2 regions of the Kocuria gwangalliensis genome follow, and region 1 is predicted to be linked to the other one. Evidence: riboswitches for the same ligand, from Rfam matches in the RefSeq annotation. Region 1 holds a riboswitch; the other holds the start of a gene.
The links. Region 1 has a riboswitch for S-adenosylmethionine ahead of ABEA06_RS14155 (hypothetical protein). Riboswitches for the same ligand answer to the same signal wherever they lie in the genome.
Positions count from the first base shown of each region.

Region 2: it holds a riboswitch for S-adenosylmethionine, as region 1 does, so the genes downstream of both, ABEA06_RS12745 (O-acetylhomoserine aminocarboxypropyltransferase/cysteine synthase family protein) here and ABEA06_RS14155 (hypothetical protein) in region 1, are expected to answer to the same signal.

Region 1 is NZ_BAABLN010000071.1:4,700-19,985, forward strand. It holds gene ABEA06_RS14125 (beta-phosphoglucomutase family hydrolase) at 1-3,018, shown strand, start outside; gene ABEA06_RS14130 (gamma carbonic anhydrase family protein) at 3,051-3,605, shown strand; gene purH (bifunctional phosphoribosylaminoimidazolecarboxamide formyltransferase/IMP cyclohydrolase) at 3,676-5,286, opposite strand; gene purN (phosphoribosylglycinamide formyltransferase) at 5,333-5,926, opposite strand; gene ABEA06_RS14145 (cell division protein PerM) at 6,371-8,164, opposite strand; gene ABEA06_RS14150 (glycosyltransferase family 4 protein) at 8,409-9,563, shown strand; SAM riboswitch class IV at 9,660-9,801, shown strand; gene ABEA06_RS14155 (hypothetical protein) at 9,822-10,118, shown strand; gene ABEA06_RS14160 (GMC family oxidoreductase) at 10,150-11,736, opposite strand; gene ABEA06_RS14165 (aldehyde dehydrogenase family protein) at 11,789-13,282, opposite strand; gene betT (choline BCCT transporter BetT) at 13,279-15,286, opposite strand, start outside.
Region 2 is NZ_BAABLN010000035.1:29,012-44,297, forward strand. It holds gene ABEA06_RS12725 (AMP-binding protein) at 1-1,104, shown strand, start outside; gene ABEA06_RS12730 (succinate dehydrogenase cytochrome b subunit) at 1,543-2,346, shown strand; gene ABEA06_RS12735 (2Fe-2S iron-sulfur cluster-binding protein) at 2,346-3,041, shown strand; gene ABEA06_RS12740 (hypothetical protein) at 3,042-3,278, opposite strand; SAM riboswitch class I at 3,411-3,508, shown strand; gene ABEA06_RS12745 (O-acetylhomoserine aminocarboxypropyltransferase/cysteine synthase family protein) at 3,570-4,997, shown strand; gene ABEA06_RS12750 (CoA-binding protein) at 4,994-5,485, shown strand; gene ABEA06_RS12755 (hypothetical protein) at 5,589-6,155, opposite strand; gene ABEA06_RS12760 (YkvI family membrane protein) at 6,302-7,603, shown strand; gene ABEA06_RS12765 (alanine/glycine:cation symporter family protein) at 7,724-9,214, opposite strand; gene ABEA06_RS12770 (amino acid permease) at 9,372-10,982, opposite strand; gene ilvD (dihydroxy-acid dehydratase) at 11,167-13,005, opposite strand; gene ABEA06_RS12780 (gluconokinase) at 13,259-14,785, shown strand; gene bioD (dethiobiotin synthase) at 14,893-15,286, opposite strand, start outside.

The sequences.
Region 1 (15,286 bases):
CCCGAGGCCCGCAATGCCGAGGAACCCCAGGCCGGTGACTGGACCGTGCAGGGGCAAGCCGCCACCAAGGACGGTTTCTTCCATGCCGAGCTCAAGGAGCACGGTGTCCGGGTGTTCCCGCGCACCGTTAAGCTCATCGAACGCCTGCAGACCGCCGGGGTCCCCGTGGGTCTGGTCACCGCCAGCCGCAACAGCGGCGTGGTCCTCGCCGCGGCGGGTCTGTCGGAGATCTTCGATGAGATCGTGGACGGCAACATGGCCGCCCAGCAGAACCTTCCCGGCAAGCCGGCACCTGACACGTTCCTGGAATGCGCCCGTCTGTTGAACGTCCCGGCGGAAAACTCCGTGGTCGTCGAAGATGCCGCGGCCGGAGTACAGGCCGGTGTGGCCGGTGGCTTCGGATTGGTCGTGGGCATCAACCGTGACAGCGCCCGCGATCGGCTCTACCGCGCAGGCGCCCACGTGGTGCTCAACGATGTCGGCGAACTCGACCTCGGTGCACTGCGTGATGATCCGTGGACCCTCGCATTCGAAGGCTTCGACCCCGCGAACGAGCCCCGTCGCGAGGCCCTGTTGACCCTGGCCAACGGCTATATGGGTGTCCGCGGGGCCGCCAGTGAATTTCCCGCGAACGACGTCCACTACCCCGGCACCTACCTGGCCGGTGTGTTCAATCGGGTGCAGAGCAACCTCAACGGCCGTGACGCGGAGCACGAGTCCATGGTCAACACCCCCAACTGGTTGCACCTGGACCTGCGCTTCGCGGAGGGTGAATGGTGGTCCGAGGGCGGCATGCGCCCCTCCAAGGAACACGTGGCCCTGGACCTGAGGCGCGGTCTGTTGACCCGTACGCTGACGCTCAGCGATCACGAGCCCAGCCCCGACGGCACGACTCGCAGCCTCGATGTGGTGCAGCGGCGACTCGTGTCCCTGCGCTACCGCCACCTGGGTGCGCAGGAAACCACGCTGATCCCCCGGAATTTCTCCGGCCGGCTCCACGTGCGAACCGGTATTGATCCCACCGTGACCAACAGTGGCGTGGCCGAGTACAAGGAACTCAACGCCCACCACCTGATGTTGCTCGAATCCACCACCCTGCCGGACGAGCACGAAACCTTGCTCTCCCTGGTGCGCACGACCCAGTCGAAGATCGAGATTGCCATGGCTCAGCGCACCCGGGTCGAGAGCGACGTCCCGAGTAGCGAACGCCGAGAGGTGCGTCCCGGTGGCATTGAATTTCGCCGCCACCTGCTCCAAGTCTCCGCGGACCGGCCCGTGGTCATCGACAGCACCACGGCCGTGGTGACCAGCCGCGACGCCGCCATCAGCTCCCCCCGCGGAGGCGCGCTGTGCGAGCTGGACCGCAACCCCTTCGGTGTGCGCAAACTGCTGGCCTCGCATGAAATCGAGTGGGCCAGGTTGTGGGACCGCTACGAGGTCACCCTGGACGCCGCTGAGGACACGGCCGAATCCCGCGGCACCCAGCTGGCCGTGCGCGCCCACCTGTTCCACACCGCCCAGACCCTGGCACCCCATTTGTTATTACGCGATGCGGGTGTCCCGGCGCGCGGTTTGCACGGCGAGGGGTACCGCGGCCACATCTTCTGGGACGAGTTGTTCATCCTCCCCGTGGTGAACATGCGTCACCCCCACGTGACCCGGTCGCTGTTGTCCTACCGGTGGCGGCGACTGGCTATGGCACGCCACCGCGCCCAGGAGTTCGGCTTGTACGGCACGGCGTTCCCGTGGCAGTCCGGCTCCGACGGCAGCGAGGAAACCCCGCCGGAGCTCTACAACCACCATTCCCGCCGCTGGCTGCCGGACAACTCCTGGCGTCAGTTCCACGTTGGCCTTGCCATTGCGTACAACGCGTGGGTGTACTACGAGTCCACCGGTGACATCGACTGGCTCTCCGGCCACGGATCCGAATTGATCATTGGCATCACCCGCTTGTTCGCTTCCCTGGCCGAGTACGACTCCCACGACGGCAAGTACCACATTGCCGGTGTGATGGGTCCGGACGAATACCACGACGGCCCCGCCGGCCAGCATGGCGGCGGCCTCAAGGACAACGCCTACACCAACGTGTTGGCCTCGTGGTTGTTCCGGCACTCGGCCCACATCTTCAACGACATGGTCGAGCACCAGCGCGAGGAACTCGAATCCCGCTTCGAGATCTCCAGCCAGGAGGTGCAGACCTGGTTGAACATGGCCAAGAACATGTACGTTCCGTTCAATGCCGACGGCACGATTTCGCAGTTCGAGGGCTACGACGGGTTGGCCGAGCTGGACTGGGATTTCTATCGCACCAAGTACCACAACATCGGCCGGTTGGACCTGCTGTTGGAGAACGAGGGCGACCTCACCAACAACTACAAGCTGACCAAGCAGGCGGACACCATCATGCTGGTGTACCTACTCGGCCCCGAAGGTGTCATCGAAGAGCTCGCACGCATGGGGTACACGATCGATCACGACACCGTTCAGCGCACGGTCGATCACTACATTGCCCGATCGTCCAACGGATCGTCCCTGTCCCGCGTGGTCAACGCCGCGGTTCTGGCTTGGCTGGACCCGGATCGTTCCTGGGGCTCGTTCCAGGACGCGCTCATGGTCGACCTGGACGACACTCAGGGCGGCACCACCGGCGAGGGCATTCACCTGGGTGCCATGGCGGGTTCCGTGGACGTGATCACCCGCGCCTACGCCGGGTTGCGCGTGCGCGGGGACTGGTTGGAGTTCCGCCCCACGCTGCCCCGGGAGTTGCAGGCCGTGGATTTCACGGTGCTCTACCGCGGACAGGTCATCGAGGTCTCCATCGACCAGGACATCCTGGAGCTGGAGGGCACCTCGTCCAAGGCGGATCCCGTGACCATTCACGTGAACGGCGCGGAGTACGTGCTCAAGGGTGGCCAGAAGATCTCCGTGTCCTTGAAACACCGTGCGTCCCGGCGACCCGAAAAGGCCCTGGCCCGGCTCCGCCGCCAGTCCGTGTCGGGTGATAACGACAACGACTGATCCGGTGTGCGCCGGCGGATAAAGTTTGGTCCATGACACACAGTGAACCCGCCGGTGCGGTATCGCACATCCTTCTCCCCTACAACGGCCATGAGCCGCAGATCGCCCGGACCGCATTCATTGCGCCCAACGCCACCCTGATCGGTGACGTGGAGATCGGCGAGGGAGCGGGTGTTTTCTACGGTGCCGTGGTGCGCGGTGACCGTTCTCCGTTGCGCCTGGGCGCGGATTCGAATCTCCAGGACAATGTGTCCGTCCATTCCGATCCCGGTCATCCTTGCACCATTGGCGAACGCGTGAGCGTTGGCCACGGCGCCGTGGTCCACGGGTGCACCCTGGAGGACGAAGTGCTCGTGGGGATGAACGCCACGGTGCTCAACGGCGCGGTGGTCGGTACCAGCAGTCTCATTGCGGCCGGTGCCGTGGTGCTGGAAGGCACGCGGGTGCCCCCGGGTTCATTGGTCGCCGGTGTTCCCGGGAGGGTCCGCCGGGAACTCACCGCCGAGGAGCGCTCGGCCGTGCGTGAGAACGCCGAACACTACATCGAGCTGTCCCGGGAACACCGCGCGATCAACGGTCAGCAGTAACCCGCATACCAGGAGCCTTGGAGGTCCGGCGGGCTCGGGCGAGCCGACTGCTCAGCTGACAACCTGTGCCTCAGTGGAAGAAGTGGCGCGCCCCGGTGAAGTACATGGTCACACCGGCCGCCTGCGCCGCGGCAACAACCTCTTCGTCGCGGATGGATCCGCCCGGCTGGACCACCGCGCGCACCTCGGCGTCCAACAGCACCTGCAGGCCGTCCGCGAACGGGAAGAACGCGTCCGACGCCGCCACGGCGCCGCGGGCGCGCTGGGTGCCGTCCTCGGCGAGCGCGTTGGCGCGTTCGACGGCCAGTTTGCAGGAGTCCACGCGATTGACCTGGCCCATACCGATACCCACGGACGCCCCGTGATCGGCCAGCAGAATGGCGTTGGACTTCACCGCGCGCAGCGACCGCCACGCGAAGTCGAGGTCGGCCAGGGTCTGCTCGTCGGCGGGTTCACCGGCGGCCAGGGTCCAGTTGGCGGGGTCGTCACCGGGGGCGTCCAGGCGATCGGCCTGTTGGAAGAGGACTCCGCCGGACACGGCACGGTACTCCAGCGGGTCACGCCCGAAGCCCTCCGGGAGCTCGAGCAAGCGGATGTTCTTCTTGGCCTGCAGGATCTCCAGGGCTGCGGGTTCGAACTCCGGTGCCACGACGACCTCCGTGAAGATGCCCTTGAGGGTCTCGGCCATCTCTGCCGTCACGGTGCGGTTCGCGGCCACCACACCACCGTAGGCGGACAGGGGGTCGCACGCGTGAGCTTTGCGGTGGGCATCGGCAATGGGGTCCGCGGCGTTCGCCGATGCCACGGCCACACCGCACGGGTTGTTGTGCTTGACCACGGCCACGGCCGGCTGGTCGTAGTCGTAAGCGGCGCGCAGTGCGGCGTCGGCGTCCACAAAGTTGTTGTAGGACATGGCCTTGCCGTGCAGCTGCTCGGCCTGTGCGATTCCCGGCGAGGCGGCGTCGTCGACGTAGAGCGCGGCCTTCTGGTGGGGGTTCTCGCCGTAGCGCAGGGACGCGGCGCGCTGGAACGCGAGACCGGCGTAGGGCGGCCAGAAGTTCGCGTCCGTGTCGGTGTCGAATTGCTGGGCGGTCCACGTGGCCACAGCGGTGTCGTAGGCGGCCGTGTGTGCGAACGCGGTCGCGGCCAACTTGCGGCGAGCGGCGAGATCGTAACCGCCTCCCCGCGCGGCATCGACCACGTCCGAGTAACTTGCGGGGTCCACCACCACGGATACGGCCGCGTGGTTCTTGGCGGCGGCACGCACCATGGACGGGCCGCCGATGTCGATCTGCTCGACCACGTCGTCCTGAGCCGCACCCGAACGCACGGTGTCGACGAACGGGTAGAGGTTCACGACCACCAGGTCGAAGGGCTCGATCCCGAGCTCCGCCAACTGGTCGGTGTGCTCCTGCTTGCGGCGATCAGCCAAGATCCCGGCGTGCACCCGCGGGTGCAGGGTCTTGACGCGCCCGTCCAGGCATTCCTGGAACCCGGTGACCTCGGAGACCTCGGTGACGGGCACGCCCGCTTGGGAGATCCGCCGCGCCGTGGAACCGGTCGAGACGATACTCACCCCGGCCTCGTGCAGGCCGCGCGCAAGCTCCTCCAGACCGGTCTTGTCATACACGGAAATCAAGGCGCGCTTGAGGGGTACGCGGTCCAGCTGAATTGAATTCACAGAAACTCCAGGAGAGGTAGGGGTGGTGCCGGTGCCACAGAAAAGTCTACGACTGCTCTTCACCGGGTCGGTCAAAGGTAACCTCGCGGCTCAGCGTCGCCAGGGCATTCACGAGGAGACCGCGTTCGGCGGATTTGATGCGTTCATGCAGGGTTTCCTCGGTATCCTCCGGGGTGACCGGCACGGCCGCCTGGGCCAGGATCGGGCCGGCATCCACGTCGGCCACGACCTCGTGCACTGAGGCACCGGTGACCTTGACACCGAAGTTCAGGGCGTCCCGCACGGCGTGCGCGCCCGGGAACGACGGCAGGAGCGAGGGGTGCGTGTTGATGATCCTGCCGGCGAAACGCGCCACCAGGTGGGCGTCCACGATGCGCATGAATCCGGCGAACACCACGCGGTCCGGGTTGTAGCCGGCAATGGCGCGTTCCAGGCTCCGGTTCCACTGCTCCCGCTCCGGGTAGTTCGCCAGCGGCACCAGGAACGTGTCGATCCCGGCGGCTTCCGCGCGTTTCAGGCCGGCGCAGGGTTTGTCCGCGCCGACCGCCACGATGTCCACGTCCACGTCGCCCTTGTGCAGCGCATCAATGATTGCCTGCAAATTTGTACCGGAACCGGAAACCATGACCACGAGTCGCATACCGATCATGCTAACGATTTTCCGCGGTCCGCCCGGACCCGGCCGCTGCCTTACAGTGGAGATCATGCAAGATTCCGACAGCCCAGACACAGCACACGCGTCCTCCCGTTTGAGGCTTTCCGGTTTGGCAGCGGGACTCGCCCTGTTGTCCTCCGCCCTGGTGACCGGTCACGTGTGGTCCACGGCCGTGGGCGTGGTCATGGCGTTGGCCGCCGTTGTCCTGGGCATTGTGGTGCTGAGTACGTCCCGCACAATGCAGCCCCGGTTGTTCATCACGTTTCTGGCCATCCTGGCCATAGTGTGGGGCGCGTTCAATGCCTTTGGCGGCGGGGCGCGCTTGGCCGTGTGGCCGGCCTCGCAGGTCTACCAGGAGTGCGCCTCCTCTGCCCTGACGCTGTCCTCCACCAGCCACTGTCAGCGTCAGCTCACGGACAACATTTGGAATTACCTCTCCGGCACGGAGTTGGAGACCGGTCCGGGGGAATCATCGCCGGGGCCCACGCCGTCGGCATCGCCCACCGCGTGGGAGTCCCCCGCATCGGCCGAGTCTCCCGAATCCGCCCAGCCACTGTCGAACACGGCAACACCGGCGCCGTCCGCCGTGGTTGGCTCCGCTTCACCCGCCTCCTGAGCGGTCACCGCCGTCGACCCGTTCGCATCCCACGGAACGCGGTTCCGGTCGCCGCCGACGCCGCTCGAACCAGTTCCGGTCCGGGTCTCGTCGGTCCGGGGCCGGGACTGCGCCGGATTGTCGGTCTGCAACGGTTCCTGACTATCGGGCCGCGCGTCCGCCCCGGGGACTCGCAGCCGGGCGGCCTTTCGCTTGGCTGATTTCTTGGCCGCGCGCCTCTGCCGGGCTTCCGCCTTCCTGGCCTGCTTGGCTTCCACCTTGGCGGCCCGGGCAGCGCCGGAGACTTCCACGCCGTGGCGCCGCCGGTCTTCGGGATCAGAATCACCCTGGGGCGGCTCTTCCAGGGAACTGTTCCACGGGTTCTTCCGATAGCCCTCGCGTTCGAGCCACGGGCCCAGGATGTATCCGATCACACCGCCGGCAGTGATTTCGGCGCCGGTCCACAGGAACACGTGCCACGCATTGGGCCCGAGGTCCGTGAGCCTCCCCAGGCCCAGCGATCCGTGGGACAACCACGCGAGCAATGCCACGAGGCCCGCACCGATCGCGGCGATGAACGCAACGGTCAGCAGGGCCGACAGAATGAACGTGAACCACCGCATGGGCAACCTGATGGCCATCCAGTCGTCCAGGTGGTTCTCGCCCTCGCGCAGGAACCACCAGCCCGCGAGCACTCCGGCGAGGACCGGTAGCACCACCACGGCGGAGGCATAGACCCATGGATCACCCTCCGGCAGGGCTGCGAACGGCGGGAACTGCGGCAGCGCACCCAGTGAATTCTCGAACGGGGAGGCGAGTGCGCCCTCCCCGATCGAGAATCCGGCCCCGCTGACCCAAGCGGCAGCCCACACGACCATGTTGGGCAGGTAGCCGAACTGCAGTGCCGTGAGGGCGGTGTCACCGGCGGCGCCCGTGCCCAATTGCTGGTACACAGCAATGATCCGGTCCCAGTTCCACACCAGCGTTACCGCGGTGACCAGTGCACCCGCGGCGATCACGGCCACTGCGGACAGGAACCCCGCGCGTACCACTGCCCAGAGGTAGGAACCCGCCCACCTGGAGTACTGGCTGGTGCGCTGGATCCACGATGCGGCGTCGGCACCCAGGATCGCGGCGAGCGAGCGCGAAACGCTCCACCCGCCGACCAACGTCCCCAGGCCCGCGGGAATCAAGGGGAACACCGCCCCGGCCGGCACGCTGACCGACACGTGTTCGGTGCTACTCACGAGCGCCACGAGGGCACCGATCAGCGCGTAGCTGACCATGCCGGCGAAGAAGGGGATCAGGAACTGGCCGCGCCAGCACGCGCGGGCAATCCTCCTCCCCGCAATGACCGACAGTGCAAACGGTATGAGGGTGAGACCCAGGGGGACCAGGGTGAGAGTTCCACCCCCTGAGGACAGGTCGATGCCCTGGATCGCCGCCATGGTCAACGGCGTACAGTGCGCCACCAACCACACCTGACCCGCGAGCTGCAATCCACCCAGCACACCCAATGAATCGAAGCCACCGGCCAGCCACACCGCCGCCATCACCACCCCGGTGAGCAACAGGCTCACGGCCGCCACGGCCATGAGTTCAATCACTCCTTGCAACCAAAGGGGCATGGGGAATCCGCCCTCGCGGCCACCCTGGGGAGAGCCGGGCGAGGGCGGTGTAGTGGGTGAATCCCCGGGGTCACTGTTTCGGCGGCGCTGCGAGCGCTCGCGGACCCCGGGCAGGGTGTTGGAAAAGGTGGGGAAGTTCATCGCCCCCCATCTTTCCACGTCCCCGCCGGAGTTGGCCCAGACTTCACCGACAGGTCACCGGGGCGTGGGCATCCGGTGACCCGACCGGGCCACCGTATTAATCGTGAGAATCGCAGTGGTTGCCGAACAGTTCCTCCCACACATCAATGGCGTGACGCATTCCGTGGTTCGAGTCCTGGACCATCTGCGGGCGCAGGGCCACGAGGCCATGGTCATTGCCCCGTCCTACGACAAACTCAGCTCCCTGGGATCCGTGGACACCATGGACGGTGTCAGGGTCCAACGCATCGCGTCCATTCCGCTCACCGGATACCCGGACGTCCGCGTGGCCAGTTGCACGGTCGCCCGCATGCAACGAATCCTGACCCGTTTCCAGCCGGACGTCGTTCACGTGGCCTCGCCCTTCGTCCTGGGGTGGCAGGCCATTCAGGCGGCCAGGAACTTGGGATTGCCGTGCGCCACCATTTACCAGACGGACATCCCCGGATACGCGGCGCGGTACGGTGCGCCCGTTCTGGAGAACGTGTTGTGGAGCCACGTGCGGAACATGCACAATTCCTCGACCCTGACCCTGGCGCCGTCCACGGCCTCCATTTCCCAGTTGCATGAACACGGTGTGCAGCGTGTGCGGATGTGGCGGCGCGGGGTGGACACTCGCCGGTTCGATCCAACTCGCCGCGATCAGGACTGGCGCGAACGCGTGGGCGGCGGGCGCAAGCTCGTGGGCTACGTGGGTCGTCTGGCACCCGAGAAACAGGTTCAGGACCTCGTGGTGCTGGACTCGCTGCCCGACACCCGACTGGTGATCATCGGGTCGGGGCCGGAAAAGGAGAAGTTGCGCACGTTGTTTCCCAACGCGCACTTCGCGGGATTCCTGGACGGTGACGCATTGGCCACCGCCATGGCCTCCCTGGACGTGTTCGTCCACTCCGGTGAACACGAAACCTTCTGCCAGACGATCCAGGAAGCCATGGCCAGCGCGGTACCCGTGGTGACGGTCGGTCGGGGAGGACCCGTGGACCTTGTCGATTCATCCCGCAACGGTTGGCTGTACAAGCCCGGCGATACCGAAATGCTCCGCGCTCGTGTGGCGGACCTCGTGGGTGACAACGCTAAACGCGCCGCTTTCTCCCGCACTGCGTATGACACCGTGCAGACCCGCACGTGGACCGCCGTGTGTGATCAGCTCATGGAGCACTATGCACAGGCGCAAACCGTGGCCTCCCGCGCGCCCAGGTTCTCCACAACCACCTCCTGATCGGTGGTGCACAATCCATTCGTTGGTTAACTTTTGGTGACGTTATATGTCACCCCCTGGTTTCCCATGCCGTCGACCCGCTACGCTCGAATCCAGCTTCACGAGATGCGCTCTGGTGTTCGGTGTTGAAACCGCACACCTGTCGGGCTCCAACCCGGCGCACGCCAACCCTTGGTTCAGGGGTGGTTTGGATGACGAAGCGGCTGGGGCGCAACCGCGTGCGCAGCAAGAACCTCCCTGTACGAAGGCACACTACTGATGAAGAACATTCAACAATTACGCACAAAGACCGAGTCCCCTCGAGAACAATGGGTTGACGTCACCGTCGACATCGACCCCGACCACCACATGGTGCGTCTCATAGAATCAAACGGGGACATCCACGAATATCTGAGCAACAACGTTCGAGCCCTGGCCCACGCTGCCGCCCACAATCGAGGCCGCGCCCAGTGGTGCGAGAAGTACCGGCAACTACTGGTTCCCGGGGCGTCCAACGTTTCCGGTGGCATTGCGTTCTACAAGCTGGAACCGAAACCGGTGGCGCTCAGCGCCTGATCGGGGCCTCATCCGTGTTCTCACGCCGCGCCTAGTGCGCGGGCAGCTCCTGATCCTGGGTAATCAGCTCCGCGGCGCGCTCGCCGATCATGAAGACCGTGATGTTGGGATTCACGGTCACCAGTTCCGGCATCACTGACGCATCGGCCACGCGCAACCCGCTCACACCCTTGACACGCAGTTGGGGATCCAGCGGTGACTCCTGATCCTCGACCGGGCCCATCCGGCAGGAACCAGCAGGGTGGTACACGGTGTTGTGGGTGCGCTTGATGTACTCGGCGATCTCCTCGTCCGTCTGTACGTCCTGACCCGGAAAGAGTTCCTCGCCGGCCCATTCGGAGAGCCCGGACTGCGCGACGATCTCCCGCGCCTTACGAATGCCCGCGGTCATGATGCGCAGGTCGTAACCCTCGGGATCGGTGAAGTACCGGGGATCCACCCGGGGCTTGTCCCGGTAATCACGCGTGCGCAGACGCACGGTGCCGCGCGAACGGGCGTGTGTGACATTGGGGGTCAGGCAGAAGGCGTTGTCCGCGGTGGGGTAACCGTGGCGGAACGTGTGCATGTCGAAGTTCACGCTGCCGTAATGCATCATCAGGTCCGGGCGGTCCAGGCCGTCATCCACCTGGGCGAACAGGCCGATCTCCCACCACTGGGTGGAGTCCTCCACCATGGGCTGTTTGGCCTCCCACTGGATCACGGCCTCGGGGTGATCCTGAAGGTGTGAACCCACACCCGGGGAGTCCACGAGCACGTCCACGCCCACCTCGGTGAGATGCTCGGCCGGGCCGATGCCCGAGAGCATGAGCAGCTTGGGCGTGTCGATGGCGCCGGCGGAGACGATCACCTCGCGGTTGGCCGAGAGCACGTGAGCGCGACCAAAGGCGTCATCCGTGATCTCCACGCCGGTGGCACGCCGGTTCTCGTCGAAGACAATGCGCTTGGCCTGGGTGCCGGTCAGGACGGTGAGGTTCGTACGCTCCCGGATCGGGTGCAGGTAGCTCACCGACGACGACGCTCGGGTACCGTCCTCGCGCGCGTTGATCTGGAAGAAGTTCGCGCCCTGGGTCACCGTCTTGCCGGTGTTGAAGTCCGCGCGCGGAATCCCGGCCTGTTCGGCGGCGTCGAGCACCGCCACGCCGCACGGGTCCACGGCGGGGACCTGGCGTAACCGCACCGGTCCGTCATGGCCGTGGTGGGAACCGGGATCCTCGTTGTTCTCGAGTTTCTTGTACAGCCGGAATGCCATCTCCGCGTTCCAGCCCTCCACTGCGAAGGTGGATTCCCACTCGTCGATGTCCTCGGACGGGGCCCAGAACGCAATGCATGAGTTGTGGGACGAGCACCCACCCAGCACCTTGGCGCGGGCCATGCGCATGTAGGAGTTACCGTTCTCCTGCGCTTCGATCGGGTAGTCCCAGTCGTAACCGGATTCCAGCAGCTCCATCCAGCGGTTGAGCGTTAGAACTTCGGGCACGTTCTCATCATGGGCGCCCGCTTCGAGCAGGGCCACGCTCACGTCCGGGTTCTCGCTCAGGCGCGCCGCGATCACGGCGCCCGCCGAGCCTGCTCCGACAACAATGTAATCGTAGGTAGCCACGTTTTCTGTGGTGGTCACGGTTTCTCCCATGGGTCGTTGTTCCGTGGTCGGTGAGATCCAGCGAAACGACTCAGCGTTCGGCAAACCAACCGGTCACCGCGGGGCGGGTGTTCTGGTAGATGTGCTTGGTCTCCTGGTACTCGGCCAGACCGTGGAAGCCCAGTTCGCGCCCCACACCGGAGTGCTTCATGCCGCCCCATTCCGCCTGCGGCAGATACGGGCCGAAGTCGTTGATCCACACGGTGCCGTGGCGCAGTTTGCCGGCCACGCGCTGTGCACGGCCCGCGTCCTGTGTCCACACCGCACCGGCCAGTCCGTAGTTGGTGTCGTTGGCGATCACGATTGCTTCTTCCTCGGTACGGAAGGTCTCCACGGTCACGGTGGGTCCAAAGGCCTCGTCATGCACGCAGTCCATTTCCCGAGTGCACTGGTCGATCACGGTGGGCAGGTAGAACACGCCGTCGCTCAAATCCAGCAAACCGTCCGCCGACGGTCCTTCCGCGAAGCCACCGCCGCAACGCACTCGTGCGCCCTGCTCACGGGCCCGCTCCACGTAGGCGTGGACCTTGTCGCGGTGGGCTTCGGAAATCAACGCGCCGGTCTCGGCCTTCTCATCGAACGGCCCGCCCAACCGGATTTGTTCGGCTCGGCGCACCAGGTCGGTCACGAACTTCTCGGCCATGGATTCCTCGATCACCAAGCGCGCCCCGGCCGAGCAGACCTGGCCGGAGTGGATGAAGGCGCCGTTGAGCGCGTTGTCCAGGGCGGCGTCGTAATCCGCGTCGGCAAAGATCACGTTGGGGTTCTTACCGCCCAGCTCCAGGGCCACCTTCTTGACCGTCGACGCCGCCTCGGCAGCGATCACACGACCGGTCACCAGGCCGCCGGTGAAGGAGACGAGGTCCACGCGCGGATCGCTGGACAGCGGTGCACCCGCCTGCGCGCCGGCACCCAGCACCAGGTTGCCCACACCCGCGGGCAGCCCGACGTCCTCGAGCACCCGCATCATGAGGATCGAGGTGTGCGGGGTGAGTTCGGCCGGCTTGAGCACAAACGTGTTGCCCGCGGCCAATGCCGGTGCGATCTTCCACGCGGCCTGCAGCAACGGGTAGTTCCACGGGGTGATCATCCCGCACACACCCACGGGTTCGTGGACCACGCGGCTGAGCACGTCCGGGTCCCCGGCGTCGATGATGCGCCCGGCGTCCACGGCGGCGATCTTGCCGAAGTACTTGAAGCAATTGGCGATGTCGGACATGTCCTGGCGGGACTCGTCGATCCGCTTGCCCGTGTCCTTGGACTCGGCCAGGGCGAACTCTTCGCTGCGCTCGCGCAGGCTTGCCGCGACGCGCAGCAGGAAGCTGCCGCGTTCCGGGGCGGGAACGCTTGCCCAGCGTTCGTCGTCGGCGGCGGCACGAGCTGCGGCAATGGCGCGCTCGGTGTCCTGGCCGGTGGCCTCGGCGACCACCGCAACCTCGGTACCGTCCGCGGGGCACGTGATGGTTCGGGTTCCGCCGTCGAGCGCGGGGACCCACTGGCCGTCAATGTACAAGGTGTTGCTCATCGTGTTTCCTCCTTGGATTCCGAGAAGTCTTCACCCCAGGTAATGGTCTCGGACGTGGTCAGACCAATCTGGGTGCTTCCGGGGTGTTCATGATTGATTCGAATAAATTTCAGGTGTCGCTCGTAGCCGTCCAGGGCGTCATTGATCAACTGGTCCTGCGTGTATCCGAGTACGTCATAGCCCATGGAACCGGTCGCGGCGAACACCTCCAACCGGTAATACTGGTCCGAGTCCGGGTTGGTGCGGAAACCACCGAAGCCCGGTGTGGGAAACGCCACGGGGTACACCTGGTACGTGAAGTCACGCTCGGGCGCCAAGGTCACGTGCAGGCACACCTGATCCACCGAAGCATTGTCCGGGATGGGCGTGCATTCCACCGTGGCGTCCACCCCGGATTCCCGCAGTCCCACGGCCAGCGTGTTCAGGGCGGGCGCGGCGACGTCGTGAATGTAGCGTTGTGCGGTGCGCGCGCCCGGGTAGTTGCCCAGCCGGGTCAACCGCGAGCGCCAATGCATCTCGCGCCCGGTCCTGCTGGCCACGACCGAGCGGCTGGCGGTCGCATTGGACTCCGCGCTGCTGGCCTCCACCCGTAGGGCCCGCCACAGGCCGATCATGATCATGTACATGACCACGGAGAAGGGCAGACCCATGATCAGGGTGGCGTTCTGCAGCGTGGTCACCCCGCCCACGAGCAGCATGGCCAGGGTGAGCACACCGGTGCCGATCGCCCAGAACGCGCGCAACCACTTGGGCCCGTCCTGATTGGGATCCTCGATCTTCGAGGTGAAGTTACTCATGACCAGCGCGCCGGAATCGGCCGAGGTCACGTAGAACAACAGCCCGGTGAACGTGGCGATCGAGGCCGCAATGGTCACGCCGGGGTATTCCGCGAGCAGTGAGTAGAAGGCCCGCTCGGGTGTACTCACGGCGACCTCACCGAAGGCATCGTTCCCGCCGACCACCAGATCCAGCGCTGAGTTGCCGAAGATCGAGATCCACAGCAGGATGAACGCGAACGGGACCGTCATGGTACCCACCACGAACTGGCGCAGCGTACGGCCGCGGGAAATCCGCGCCAGGAACAACCCGACGAACGGGGCCCACGCGATCCACCACGCCCAGAAGAACAGGGTCCAGCCGCTCATCCATTCCTGGGGTGCTTCAAAGGCGAACGTGTTCAGGCTCATGTCGGGGAAGCGCGCCAGGAAGTCACCGATATTCATCACGATCGCGTCCAGAAGGAACGCCGTGCGGCCGGCAATCAGCACGTACAACATCAGGCCGATGGCCAGAATGATATTCAACTCGGACAGCCGCCGAATGCCCTTGTCCACACCCGAAACACACGAGGCAACGGCCATCAGGACCCCCAGTGCAATCAATGCTGATTGCACCGCCAGGTTCTCGGGAACCCCGAACAAGAACTGCAGGCCGAAGTTCAGTTGCACCACGCCAATGCCCAACGAGGTGGCCACACCGAAGATGGTGCCCAGCAGGGCGGCCGTGTCCACGGCATCGCCCGCGAGACCGTGAATGCGTTTACCGATCAACGGGTACAAGGCCGAACGAATGCTCAGGGGCATACCGAACCGGTAGGCGAAATATCCGAAGGCCATTCCCATCAAGGCGTACATGGCCCACCCGGTGATGCCGTAGTGGAACAGGGTCCACACGACCGCTTGGCGCGCGGCCTCCAGGTTTTGTCCCTCACCCACAGGGGGTGCGTAGTACTGGCTCACCGGTTCGGACACGGAGAAGAACATGAGATCCACGCCAATCCCGGCGGCGAAGAGCATGGCCGTCCATGTGAACATGTTGAACTGCGGTTTTGCGTGGTCGGGACCCATTTTGATGTTGCCCTGTTTGCTGGCGGCCACGATCACCACGAACACAATGATCAGGGTGGCCGTGAGGATGTAGAACCAGCCGAGGTACTTGGCCACCCAGGCCACGACACCACCGATCACGGTGTCCGCCTGCGCGGGAGCAAGCATGGCCCACGCC
Region 2 (15,286 bases), on a different contig from region 1:
CACTGGTGCACCGCGGACCTCGCGTGGGTCACCGCGCACACCTACGAGATCTACGGCCCGCTGGTCAACGGCGTGTCCGAGGTGATTTACGAGGGCACGCCCAACACTCCGGATTACGGTCGTCACTTCGAGGTCATCGAACGCTACGGGGTGACCAATTACTACACCGCGCCCACGCTGATCCGCTCGCTCATGGGTGCCTTTCCCAAGGGTCTGCCGCAGGTCTACAACCTCTCGTCCATTCGTCTGCTCGGATCGGTGGGCGAGTCCATCAACCCCGAGGCGTGGCGCTGGCTGCGAGCGCAGGTGGGCCGCGACGAGGTCCCGTTCGTGGACACGTGGTGGCAGTCCGAAACCGGCTCGTGCGTGGCCTCCCCGCGCCCGCATGATCCGCAATTCGCCCCTCCCGGCACGTTCGACGACGCCGCTGCGCACACCTCCCTGAAGCCCGGAAGTGCTACGCGCGCCGTCCCGGGAATCTCGGTGCGTGTGCTCGACGAGTCCGGTGAGGAAGTGGGCCCCAACCTGCAGGGCTATGCCGTGATCGACAAGACCGGTCCGTCCATGGCCCGCACGGTGTGGGGCGATCCGCAGCGCTACCTGTCCTCGTACTGGGCGGCCTACGGTGAGCGCGGCTGGTTCCTGGCCGGGGACGGCGCTCGCACCGATGACGAGGGTGACCTGTACATCCTGGGCCGCGTGGACGATGTGATCAACGTGTCCGGGCACAGACTGTCGACCATTGAGATCGAGTCCGCCCTGGTGACCCACCCGCACGTGGTGGAGGCTGGCGCGACCCCCATTCGCGACGCGGTGACGGGGCACGCCGTGCTGGCCTACGTGGTGCTCACGGCACAGGCGCAGTCACTGTCCGCGGATGAGGTCCGGGAAGAGCTGCGCGCTCATGTGGCGCAGGAGATCGGCCCCATCGCGAAACCCCGCGAGGTCATCGCCGTCCCGGACCTCCCGAAGACCCGTTCGGGGAAGATCACCCGTCGCCTGTTGACCCAGCTGTACGAGGGTCAGAGCCTGGGCGACCGCTCCTCGTTGCAGAACGAGGAAGCACTGGACGCGATCGCGGAGGTCCTGGCCGCGCGCGGTTGACCGCCGCATATGAGGGGTCATCAGAACCTTGTTCGGCATCTCAGGGGCCGCTAGAGCCATTGCCAGTTCGGATGAGGGTTCTCCCGGCTCCTGAGATGTATTCGTTGGTTCCGGTGCCACCTCAAGTTTCTCGGGTCAGTGTTACGGGAAAGTTGAAGATCCGCGGATAACGCGTCAGCACTGCGCATCCGATCGTCAGCAGACTCAACAGCACGAGGATGATGGCAGCTTCTCGGAGCGACCCTTCACGAGTCACGTCGCCGGTGAAGTCGTGATGGGTTCGTCCCCGTGAGAATCCCGGGCCCGAACGCGAGTCCCGTCCTGCGGTGCGCTGCAGGAACCAGAAATCCGCGCCATGCGTTACGGCGTGGGACGTTCGTTACTTCCCGGGGCACTGAAACTGATACTTCCGAGCAGACCTCCTAGGATGATCCAGTGATGAATCCCGCCGCTCAACCCCCGACGGACACTGCCGACCCCGCTCCCAAGCCCAGCGCGTGGGAAGTGATGTTCAAGGACGCCACCAATTCCGAGCTCAAACTCGCGATGGCCGCGTCCGGAACCGTCCTGAGCCTGTTCACCGCGGGGCACATGGCCGGGAACATGCAGGTTTACCGGGGCCGGAAGTACTACAACGAGTACGCGGAGTTCATTCGCACGGTCGGTGCGCCCGTACTGCCGCGCAATGGCGTGTTGTGGGTGGTCCGCGTGGGACTGCTCGCGAGCGCCACGAGTCACATCATGGCCGGCACCGAGCTCACACTGCGTGCCATGCGCGCCGAGCGTCACACGGTCCAGGGCACGATTCGGGACCTCAAGCGCCAGCTCACGGGCAAGCAGCGTAGGCGCCCTCGCGGCCGACGTCGCTCGGTCCCCCAGATCATTGCCCGCTCCATGCGGTCCACGGGCGTGGTGCTCGGCCTGTTCACCGTCTACCACGTGGCGGATCTGACGGTGGGAGCCCGCCCGGCGGCGTCGTCGAAGCATCGCCACGGGGATGCCTACGGCAACCTGGTGGCCAGTTTGTCCCGACCGGGCGTTGCCTTCTTCTACGCCGCGTCCATGGCAGCGTTGGCGGGCCACATGATCCACGGCATGCGCACGGCCGCCATGGATGCGGGTTTCACGACCACCGCGCAGCGCGCGCAAACCGTGGAAGTGGCAGCCAAGGTCGTGGGCGCCGTCGTCGCCCTGGGTAATGTCACGATCCCCGTGGCCGTGCAAGCGAAGGTGGTGCGCTGATGCTGTTGACCATTCATGTGTGGCGGCAGGCCACCGCAGAGGATGACGGCGAGTTCGTGGCCGTGAGCCCGGTCGAGGCGCGCGAGGACATGAGCATTCTGGACCTGCTCGACGCCGTCAATGAAACCCTCATCCGCCAAGGAGATGACCCCGTCAGCTTCGACGACGGCTGCCGCGAAGGCATCTGCGGCAAATGCGGAGTGACCGTGGACGGCGTGCCCCACGGCCCGGACAAGAACCAGGCCTCGTGCACCCAGTCGCTGCGGGCCTACCGCGATGGGGACGAGATCTTCATCGAACCCATGCGCGCGGGCTCGTTCCCGGTCAAGAAGGATTTGTCCGTGGACAAGAAGGCCCTGCGGCGGGTGGCCAAAGAGGCCAAGTTCCCGGTCGCGCTCAAGGCCCTGGGCAACGCCGGCTGCATCAGCTGCGGCGCGTGCGTGGCCGCGTGCCCCAACGGTTCCGGCCAGTTGTACGTGGGCACGCTGCTCAAGGAACTTCCGCCGCTGGCCAAGACGCCGGAGGAACGCAACGAACGCTCGAGCAAGGTCCTCGACGCCGCCGAGCACGAGTTCGGCCCCTGCTCCCTGCTGGGCGACTGCACGGAGGTCTGCCCCGCAGGCCTCCCGCTCGAGAACCTCACCGCCGTGGCGCGGGAGAACCTGCGCCGGATGAACCCGGAGAAGTACTCCTAATCAGCGCTGCCGCGCGGGAGGTGCCGTGCGGCGTCGTCGGCGGTCAGTGAGCACTCCGACGACCGTGAGCACGACGCCCACCACGAGTGTGGACAGCGCAAACAGCATGATGAATGCCGCGCCGATATTCGGGCCCGTCCCTTCGACGAAGGTCGCACGGCTCAACCATTCCGTGGCCACGAGCGCGACCACCCCTACGGCAGTCACGATCAAACCGACCTTGATCACGGACTCCATAGCGCCCCCTCACGGGCTGGTTACCTATACCCTCCTCCACTCGTACCTGGTTGCCCAGCAGCAACGCGCCGTGCGGCGTCGTCGGCGGCGGCCCCGGTTTGTGAACGCCGCCGCCCACGCGACACAATGGACTCACCATCCCGAGCGGCCGAGAGACCTGGATCGACGACGCCGCAGCAACCCGCAGTGATCGGCCTACTGCACGGTGCTACCGCCAGGACCGATGGAGTGCTGCGCGGGCCCGGGCAGTGTTCGGACGGGAGCTGTACGCGGCCGACAAGGAGGACCCCTATGGCCGAGCACCAGTTCGGTTTCCGCACCCGTGCGCTGCACGCGGGCGGCACCCCGGACGCCGAACACGGCGCCCGTTCCGTCCCGATCTACCAGACCAGTTCGTTCGTCTTCAAGGACGCCGACGACGCCGCCAACCTCTTCGCGCTGCAGAAGTACGGCAACATTTACTCGCGCATCGGCAACCCCACCGTGGCGGCGTTGGAGGAGCGCATTGCGTCCCTCGAGGGTGGTATTGGTGCGGTGGCGACGTCCTCCGGGATGGCCGCGGAATTCATCACCTTTGCCGCGCTGTGCGGACAGGGCGATCACGTGGTCGCCTCCTCCCAGCTCTACGGCGGCACGGTCACGCAGTTGGACGTGACCCTGCGGCGCTTCGGGGTGGAAACCACTTTTGTTCCCGGCACCGATCCGGCCGATTACAAGGCGGCGATCACCGAGAACACCAAGGCCGTCTACACCGAGCTCGTGGCCAACCCGTCCGGTGAGATCGCCGATCTGGAAGGACTGGCGGAGGTCGCCCACGAGGCGGGCTTGCCACTGATCGTGGATGCCACGCTCAACACCCCGTACCTGTGCCGACCGTTCGAGCACGGCGCGGACATCGTGATCCACTCGATCACCAAGTTCCTGGGCGGCCACGGCAACACCCTGGGCGGTGTGGTGGTCGAGTCCGGCCGTTTCAACTGGGGCAACGGCAGGTTCCCCGCCATGACCGAACCGGTCCCCTCGTACAACAACGTGACGTGGTGGGGAAACTTTGGCGAGTACGGGTTCCTGACCAAGCTGCGCTCCGAGCAGCTGCGTGACATCGGCCCGTCCCTGACTCCGCAGGCCGCGTGGAACCTCCTGCAGGGCGTGGAAACCCTCCCCCAGCGCATGGACGCACACGTGGCGAACGCGCAAGAAGTCGTGCAGTGGTTGGCCACCGATCCCCGCATCGCGTACGTGAACCACGCGGGCCTTGAAGACCACCCGCACCACGAGCGCGCCCAGAAGTACCTGCCCCAGGGCATCGGTTCCGTGTTCGCCTTCGGTGTCGCATCGACCGAGCAGCTCAGCGGACGCGACGTGGGAGGCCGCTTCATCGAGAACCTGCAGCTGGCCTCGCACCTGGCCAACATCGGTGACGCCCGCACCCTGGTGCTGCACCCGGCCTCCACCACCCACCAGCAGCTCAGTTCCGAGCAGCTGGAATCCGGCGGCGTGAAGGAAGACCTAATCCGGATTTCCGTGGGTCTCGAGGACCCCGCGGACATCCTGTGGGATCTGGACCAGGCGTTGACCGCCGCGACCGGGATCAGCCGCGAGGGCGACGTCGTCACCGCACCCGCCGCTGTCCGGGACGAGGCAGCGAAGAACACACTTGAGCAGGACAACAGCGCGGCGGCCTGCGCGCTGCCCGGCACCGAAGGAGAACAGGTATGAGCACCGAACGCACCTGGGTGGGCCCCAGCGCCCCCGAGCGGTTGAACATCCTGCGCAACACCGAGTCGATCGCGATCGTGGGCATGTCCAACAAGCCCGCGCGGGCGAGCTATTTCGTGGCCACGTACCTGATGTCGTCGTCCCCGTATCGCGTGTACTTCGTGAACCCGGTGCTGGACGAGGTGCTGGGCCAGAAGGTCTACCCGTCATTGGCGGATCTGCCCGAGGTTCCGGACATGGTGGACGCGTTCCGTAAAGATGCGGACCTGCCCGGTGTGGCACAGGAGGCGGTGGACCTCGGCGCCAAGACCGTGTGGATGCAGCTGGGCTCGTGGAGTGAGGAAGCCGCGGCGATTGCCGAGAACGCCGGACTCAACGCCGTGATGGACCGCTGCGTGAAGATCGAACACGCGCGTTTCCACGGCGGCCTGCACCTGGCCGGTTTCAACACCGGGGTGATTTCCTCCAAACGTCAGGTGGTTGCCTGACAGGTACCGGCTGAGCGACCCTTTGATCCCGTTTTACTGCAGAGTAGCCATGGTTACTGTGCAGTAAGGCGGGATCAAATGGTTTTAGGGCTGGGGACCGCTCTCAGCCCAGCCGCAGCACCACGGCCGCGCGTTTCCAGCCCTGGGACTCGCGGGCCGGGACCTCGTCCTCGGGGACCACGGTGTACAGGCGTTCGGTGTCGGCCAGGAAAGCCTCGTTGGCTATGGCCGAGACCAGCGGGTCCAGCACCTCGGCGGGATCGCGCTCGGTGGACGCATCCGCGAACAGCGGTCCCATGTACGCGACCTCGTCCTGCACGGACAGGGTGGAGTGCGCAACCGGTTTGCCCCATTCGTCCACCTCGAACCGCGTGACATCACCCATGGGCGCGTCGAACATTCCGGCTTCACCGGGGAAACCCAGCCCACGGTCCAGCTCCTGCACCGCACCGGTCAGCAAGACGTCCTGGGAAAGAACATCCTTCCCCTGGGTATTCACGGCACCGCGGGCCATCACGGCCTGATCCTCCGCGCAGACCAACACCAGTCCGTCCTCGGAGGGGACCGTGCCGTCCCACGCGACCACGTTCTGCGGGGCTACCTCCGCGCCGCGCACCGCATCCCAACCGGCCGCCCAGTCCTTCAGGTCGGCTTCCCACTGCTGTGCCATGTGGCTCTCCCTTCGTCAAAAAGTTTCGCACCGAGTATCTCACTCTGGACCGGCATAGCGGATCGCTTCCGACGAGCGGTCCTTCTATCCTGGGGAGGTTCTGTGGTTCACACCATGTGTCCCCTACCTTTGAGGAGCTATTTCGCGTGAATGCCAGAAAAACATTACAAGTCACTCTGGCTTTTGTCGGACTCCTGGTCGGGGCGGGTTTCGCGACCGGTCAAGAAGTTGTGCAGTACTTCATTTCCTTCGGCACGTGGGGAATTGCCGGGGCCGTGGTCTCTGGGATTCTCATGATTGCCGCCGGAGCGGTGATCATCCAGATCGGCAGTTACTTCCTGGCCGAGGAGCACCGCGCCGTCTTCCACTCGGTCTCCCACCCGGTGGTCTCCAAGTTCTTGGACATCAGCGTGACCCTCACACTGTTCGCCATGGGTTTTGTGATGCTCGCCGGTGCCGGTTCCACGCTGGAGCAGCAATTCGGCCTGCCCTCCTGGATCGGTTCGGCCATCATGATGGGCATTGTGATGTTGACGGGTCTGTTGAACGTCAACAAGGTCACCAACATCATTTCCGCGGTTACCCCGCTGATCTTCGTGGCCGTGATCGTGGCCTTCATCTACACCATGCTGCAGCTGCCCGTGGACCTGGGCGCCATGAGTGATCTCGCAGTCCAGGCGGACTCCCCGGTGTCGCCATGGTGGCTGTCCGCCATCAACTACACGTGCATGGCCCTGATGTTGGGCGTCTCCATGAGCCTGGTGATCGGCGGTAACACCCCCGACCCCCGCGTGGCCGGTTGGGGCGGTGTCCTAGGCGGCGTGGTCTACACGATCCTTCTGGTCATGAACGCCGTGGCTCTGCTGGTCAACTACGAGTCGGTCGAAGGCTCGGACATCCCCATGCTCATGTTGTTCGAGACCATGCACCCCATGGCCGCGCTCGGCATGGTGTTCGTGACGTTCGTGATGATTTACAACACCTGCATCAGCATGTTCTACGCGCTCGGCCGCCGCATCACCGTGAACCATCGCAAGCGCTACGTCCCGGTGTTCCTGGGAATCTGCGTGGCCGGATATCTGGTGAGCCTCATCGGCTTCGGCACGCTCATGAGCTACGTGTACCCCGCGATCGGTTACGTGGGCACGGTCATGGTGGTCGTCATGCTGGTCTGGTGGTTCCGCAGCCGACCGGATATCGCGAGCGAGGAAAGCCGCCGCGACCGCATGCGCGCACTTTTGACCATGAAGGAATCCGACGACAAGGACTTCCCCGAAGGTCACGAAAAGCGACTTCAGGACGCCGCCGAGAAATCGATGGCGGATGGCGAGGCCATCACCGGAGCCATCGACGCCGAGGTCATCCGCAGCCTCAGCAAGAAAACCGGCAAGCACAGTGGCACCCACGCGACCCAGGCTCCGGTTTCCGATCCGAGGGACTCCCGCTGACCCGCGCGACGGCTCGTACCGAAAAGCTCCCCGCCACACAGTGGCGGGGAGCTTTTACAGGGTGAGCGAGCGGCGTCGTCGTCCTGGCCGCGGGCGATCCACGACGACGCCGCTGCGGGGCTAGCCGCGCTTGGCCGCCTTTTCCTCCGCCTGCACGATCCAGTGCTCGCGAGTGGTCACGAAGTCCGTGCCGTCCCACGCACCCAAACCGGACAGGCCCGGAATGTCACCGGAGTGGAACACGGGCTCCACTCCGGCCTTGCGCTGGTCCGTGTAGTTACGAAGGACCTTGGCTGCGACACCCGCCAAACCGACCAGTGCAATCAGGTTGATGGTGGCCATGAATGCCATGAACAGATCCGCGAGCGACCACACGAGGTCCAGCGCCGCGATGGCACCCAAGAACACGCAAACCAGCACCAGGAAGCGGTAACCGGTCATGACCGCGCGAGAACCGGTCATGAAACGGATGTTGGACTCGCCGTAGTAGTAGTTGCCGATCACGGAGGACCACGCTAAGAGGAAGATCGCGACGGTCAAGAAGTGAATGGCCCAGTCGCCCAGTTGCGCGCCCAGGGCGGTCTGGGTGAGCGAAGCACCCTGGCGTTCGTCGCCGAAGGTCGGGTTGGAGAGCAGGATGATGAAGGCCGTCACCGAGCACACGATCATGGTGTCGAAATAAACGCCCAGGGACTGCACGAAGCCCTGCTTGGCCGGGTGGGACACGGACGAGGTGGCACCGGCGTTGGGAGCGGAACCCATACCCGCCTCGTTGGAGAACAGGCCGCGCTTCATCCCCTGAATGATCACACCGATCAGGCTGCCGGTCACGAACTCACGAATACCGAAGGCGCCCTCCACGATCATGAGGAACATGGCGGGGACCTCGGTGATGTTCAGCGCCACGACCATCAGACCCAGGATCAAATACAGGATGGCCATCACGGGCACCACGATCTGGGTCACGCTGGAGATCGACCGAATACCGCCGAAGATCACGGCGGCGGTGATGACCACCAGCGCCAGGCCGATCACGATGCGGATCCACATGTTCTGGCTGTCGGCCATGTCCAGGTTCAGGGAACCGCTGACGGCGTCCACGATCGAGTTGGACTGCACCGAGTTGAAAACAAAGCCGTAGGTGATGGTGATCGTGACCGCGAAAATCAAGCCCATCCAGCGCTTCTTGAGGCCGCGCTCCATGTAAAAGGCCGGACCGCCCACATAGCCGTCCCGCGCCTTGATCTTGTAGAGCTGGCCCAGCAGGGACTCCGTAAATGCGCTGGCCGCGCCGATGGCCGCAATGGTCCACATCCAGAAGACGGCGCCCGGGCCGCCCAGGCTGATGGCAATGGCGACGCCGGCAATGTTTCCGGTTCCCACGCGGGCGGCCGCGGAGACGGTGAACGCGCGGAAGGACGAGATGCCCTTCTTACCGTCCTCGGCGTCACCGGGCGGGTCGGTGAGGACTCGGAACATCTCGGGAAGGCCGCGTAGCTGGATCACCCCGGTGCGAATGGTCAGATAGAGACCCACACCAATGAGAATGGCGAACACGACATACCAGACGTACTCTCCCGCCGTTGCGACAAGTTCTGTTAATGCATCCATGCGACTACCCGGGCCTCTCCCTCAAGACGGCCCCGCTCACCCCTGCCTGGATCGGACGGGACCGGGTACCTAGCGTGTGCTGTTGCACTGATCTAGGTCACAGTAGCCGAAACTGCAGCCGGGATGTGAGTACGGCTCAGCCTTTTGGCTTATGGGTCTAGTTGTTGTTGTCCCGCTCGGAGTGTGGATTCGGAACCTGGTGAAGTGAAGCCGTTGAGGTGGTGGAACCGGCACCGGTCGAGTTCTCCCGACCAACCCGGAAGACGCTGACCACGGGGCGCTTCGCGAGCACGGGGAACGCCCCGGTGAACCCCTCTCGCTCCGCGGCGATCGCGCGAACCCTGCCCCGAACCATGATCCAACCGATCATCAGGATGGGGATGAGCAGCAGGGAGGATCCCAGGGTCAAAGTACCCACGGGGTAGTCCACGGCCATGAGCACCATCACACCCGCCAGGAACGCAAGGGTCAGCCAATTGGTGAAGGGCGCCAGCGGAGCCCGGTAGGTGGGCCGGTTGTAGAACCCCTGTCGTGCCATGGAGACGTACTTCTTGTGGGACAAGGTGATGGCGGCCCAGCCCGCCATGGTTCCCAGAGCGGCAAGGTTCAACACGATCTCGAACGCCTGCTCGGGAACCACGAAGTTCAGACCCACGCCCAGCACGGCCACACCGGCGGTCATCAGAATGCCCCCGAACGGGACACCGGAATTCGTGAGCTTGCCGGCGAACTTGGGTGCGGAACCCGCCTGTGCCATGGAGTGCATGATGCGACCGGTGGAGTACAGGCCGGCGTTCAGCGAGGACAGCGCCGCGGTGATCACCACGAGCTGCATGATGGGTCCGGCCGCACCCACCCCGATGGACGAGAAGAACGTGACGAACGGGCTCTCGGTAGCACTGTAGGCGGTATAGGGAAGCAGCAAACACAGCAGCAGCACCGAGCCCACGTAGAACACGGCAATGCGCAGGATCACGGTGTTGATGGCCCGCGGGATGACCTTTTCCGCGTTGCGGGTCTCTCCGGAGGTGGTGCCCACCAACTCGATGCCGGCGTACGCGAAGACCACGCCCTGCACCACGATCAACGCGGGGAGAATACCGGCCGGCAGCAGACCGCCGTTGTCCTGGATCAGGGAGAAACCCACCTCGGAACCGGTGGGTGTACCGAAGATGACGAAGAAGACTCCGACGATCAGGAAGATCACGAGGGCCAATACCTTGATGAGTGAGAACCAGAACTCCAGCTCACCGAACACCTTGACCGACACCATGTTGAGTGAGACCACAAGGATCACCACGATCAATGCCAGGATCCACTGTGGGAAATCCGCCAGGAATTGGCTGTACTGCCCGAACCACTTGATGTAAATGGCGATAGCCGTGGCATCCGCCACCGCGGTCATGGCCCAGTTCAACCAGTACAACCACCCGGACACGTACGCGGCCTTCTCGCCGTAGAACTCACGCGAATACGAGACGAACGAACCGGATGAGGGGCGGTGCACCACGAGCTCGCCGAGCGAGCGGAGGATCAGATAGCCGAAGAAACCACAGATCGCGTACAAAATGAACAACGATGGCCCGGCCTGTTCCAATCGGCCACCGGCACCCAGGAACAGGCCGGTTCCAATGGCGCTGCCGATCGCGATCATTTGCAGCTGGCGCGCACCCAGTCCTTGATGGAAGCCGGCGGTTTCATCATTGAACCGCTCTTTGAGGATCTGGCGTTCTTCGGCCGCACCAATGTGCGGGCCCTGCTCTGCCATCCAAGTGTCCTTTCGCGGGAGGCCCGTACCTCTTTGCGTTCCTGACAGCTGAGCTTATGACCAGTGTCCTTGTCTGAAGCGCACCCGCCGCGTGAAAAGGTGCGTATGACAAGAAGATGACCCCGTTGCGTAACGGGGTCATCTTCTTCGTCTGATGAGGGGTTCAGCTACTGGAACGCTTCACCTAGTCCTCCACCACGCGCACGGCGCCCTTGTCCGCAGAACTCACCATGGAGGCGTAGGCCCGCAGCGCCTTGGACACTTTGCGCTCACGGGGCTTGGTGGGCTTCCAGGGCGCGGAGCCCTTGACCTCACGGCGGCGCGCGAGTTCGGCATCGTCCACGTTGACCCGCAGCACGCGGTGCTCCACGTCGATCTCGATCTCATCACCGTGCTCGATCAGACCCACGGCCCCGCCGGCTGCGGCCTCGGGTGAGATGTGACCGATCGACAACCCGGACGTACCGCCGGAGAAGCGGCCGTCCGTGATGAGCGCGCACTTCTTGCCCAGGCCCAGACCCTTGAGGTAGCTGGTCGGGTACAGCATTTCCTGCATGCCCGGTCCGCCCTTGGGGCCCTCGTACGCAATCACCACGATGTCCCCTTCCTTCACGTTCTTGGAGAGGATCTCGTGCACGGCCTCGTCCTGGGATTCCACCACGTAGGCGTTGCCCCTGAAATGAAACAGTTCGGGGTCGATGCCGGCGGTCTTGATCACGGCGCCGTCCTCGGCGATGTTGCCGAACAGCACGCACAGACCACCCTCGATGGTGTACGCGTTGTCGATATCCCGGATGCAGCCCCCGGCTGCGTCCAGATCGTGATCCTCGTACTCGTTGGCCTGCGAGAACGCCTGGGTGGTGCGCACGCCACCGGGTGCGGCCAGGAAGAACTCCTTGGCCTCGTTCGAGGCCTTGCCGGAGCGGATGTCCCACTCGTCCAACCATTCGCCCATGGTCTGGGCGTGCACGGTGTGGACGTCCTCGTCCAGCAGACCACCGCGACGCAACTCACCCAGGATGGCGGGGATACCGCCGGCGCGGTGTACATGCTCGATGTGGAATTCGGTGGAGTTCGGTGCCACCTTGGCCAGGCACGGAACCTTGCGGGACAAGGCGTCGATGTCCGAGAGGTTGAAGTCCACCTCGGCCTCCTGGGCCGCGGCCAGGATGTGCAGCACGGTGTTGGTGGAGCCCCCCATGGCCACGTCCAGTGCCATAGCGTTGCTGAACGCCGCCTTGGTCGCGATGTTGCGGGGCAGCACGGACTCGTCGTCCTGCTCGTAGTAGCGCTTAGCGGATTCGACCACGCGGCGGCCGGCCTCGAGGAACAGTCGCTTGCGGTTGATGTGGGTGGCCAGCGTGGTGCCGTTACCGGGCAGAGACAACCCCAGTGCCTCGGTCAAGCAGTTCATGGAGTTGGCGGTGAACATACCGGAACACGAGCCACACGTGGGACACGCGTTCTCCTCGATCTGGGCCAACTGGGCGTCCGTGATGGACTCGTCCACGGCCAGGGCCATGGCGTCCACCAGGTCCACGCGGTGCTCCACCACACCCTCGACGCCCTCACCGGATTCCATGGGGCCGCCGGAGACGAACACCACCGGGATGTTCAGGCGCAGGGCGGCCATCAGCATGCCGGGGGTGATCTTGTCACAGTTGGAGATGCACACCAAGGCGTCCGCGCAGTGCGCATTGACCATGTATTCCACGGAGTCCGCGATGATGTCGCGGGAGGGAAGGGAGTAGAGCATGCCATCGTGACCCATGGCAATACCGTCGTCCACGGCGATCGTGTTGAATTCCTTGGCCACACCGCCGGCCTCATACACGGCAGAGGCCACGAGCTCGCCCATGTTCTTGAGGTGCACGTGACCCGGGACGAACTGGGTGAAGGAGTTGGCGATCGCGATGATCGGCTTACCGAAGTCCTCACTTCCCATACCGGTGGCCCGCCAGAGGGCGCGCGCTCCCGCCATGTTTCGGCCGGTGGTTGATGTTGCTGATCGCAGCTGCGGCACAGTGACTCCTTCCCAAGATGTGATTCGGGTTCTCGCGCGGCTCGATTGATGCCACGACCCGAAAGAGTCGTTCAGTCAAGGATACGCGCGGCCCCCGACGCTATCCACATGCCGGGCAAGCGTCTCAAATTGTGATACAACGACGCCGCTGCGTTCGGTTCCGCGCGTCCGCCCCGTGAGTTGGTCCCACCGTTGCTGCGGACCTGATCCATAGACTGGAGGCACCGCCCATTGCAACGGAGCAGGAGGAATCATGGCCAAACAAAAGGACACACCGCGCCCGGATGACACGGTGGAGTTCGCTGTCGAACTCAAGAACGCGGTGGATCCGCTGGTCATGGCCCTGGACGTGGGCTCCACCGCAAGCCGTGGTTCCCTCCACGATGCCACCGGAACCCCCGTGCGTGGCTACCGGCACAAGGTTCCGCATTCCTTCACCACCTCCGCGGACGGCACCTCCGTGATCGACCCGGATCAAGTGGTCGAGGAACTGACCGGAATCCTGGACCTGGTGTGTGACCGGCCCGAGCTCGCCGGGCGAGTGCGCGGCGTCGGCCTGGACACCTTTGCCTCGTCTCTTGTGGGCGTGGCCGATCAAGGAGCTGCGATCACCCCGTGCTTCACGTACGCGGATTCGCGCTGTGCGCCGCAGCTCGCCCAGCTCCGCAAGGAACTGGACGAGCGTGAGGTGCAGGACATCGTGGGCGCGCGGCTGCACACGAGCTACCTGGCACCGAGGTTCCGCTGGCTGGCCGAGACCCATCCCGAGGTCATGGCGGAAGCCACTCGCTGGATGTCCCTCGGAGAATATGTCTGGTTGAAGTTGCTGGGGACCACGGCAGCGGGGACCGCCACCGCCGCATGGACCGGGCTGCTCAACCGGCGCTCCGGCAACTGGGATCAGCGCATGCTCCGGGCCGCGGGGATCAGTGAGGACGTACTGTCCCCCATCCTCGACCCCGATCAGCCGCTACCCGATGTGGACCCGGAACGAACCTCCCGCTGGGAAGGCCTGTCCGATGCTCAGTGGTACGCCCCGGTGGCCGACGGGCTGTGCGCCAACATCGGCGTGGGCGGAGACGATGAACAGACCATGGTCGTCTCCGCTGCCACCTCCGGGGCCATGCGCGTGCTCCTGCATCACCGGCCGAACAACATTCCGCCGGGACTGTGGTGCTACCGGATCGACTCTTCGCGATGCCTGCTGGGTGGTGCCCTCAATGACGTGGGCCGTGCCGTCAGCTGGCTCGAGGACACCCTCCGTCTGGACGGCGCCGTTCTGGATGACATTGCCGCGGCAACCGTGTCTGCCACGACACCGGGAGTGCTGCCCTTCCTGACCGGCGAGCGATCGACCGGTTGGGCCGGCAGCGCGCGGACTGCGTTCGTGGATGTCTCCGCGTCCACCGACGCCTCCGCGATGGCCCGCGGCATGCTGGAGGGCATTGCGGCGTCCTACCGGCGCGTTGCCGATGAAATGGAAGAAGCCACCCGGGATGTCGAGAAGATCGTGGCCGCCGGTAGCGTGACGCAGGATCTGCCGTCCTGGCTGCAGATCCTGGGCGATTACCTGGGCAAACCCGTGATTCACCAGGTCATGAAGCGCTCCACGGCCCGTGGCACCGCCCTGCTGATGCTGGAATCGCTGGCTCCGGGCGTGGAGCGAGCCGTTCACGAACCCGCGGGCACCTACTCCCCCGAGGAAGCCAACCGCGAGTACTACCGCGGTGTGCACGAGCGGTTCGAGCGCGTGTACGACGCATTGGTGGCGGGCACCTGAGGATGGGTGACCCGCGGCTGTGCAGCGTGATGTGAGGTAAATGCACCGGTCAAACCTCTGGGGAGGGAAGTGCAGAATTCGAGCTCGATTTTTGCACTTCCCTCCCCTCACATTCCGTCCGCAGCACCCCATCCCTGCGGAACAGCGCCGAGGAGCGGGATGTTCGTGCCGTCCTGCGCCTGGATCGTGCGAATGTAGTTGCGGTTGGTCTCGTGCAACGGCTGCGGGTCGGCCGGCCAGCTACCCAGCACCGTGCCGAGAACGCGCACTCCCCTGCGGCACAACGCCTCAAGACTCAGAAGTGTGTGATTCAACGTTCCCAGACCGGACCGCACCACAAGCACCACGTGCACGTGCGGATCCACAGCACGGCGAATGATCTGCGTGAGATCCGCGATGTTGTGCCCCTCCCCATCCAATTCCACCAACACCCCGCCGCTGCCCTCGACCAGGACCAGATCATGCTCGTGCAGCAATGCGGCGATACGTTCTGCGTGATCG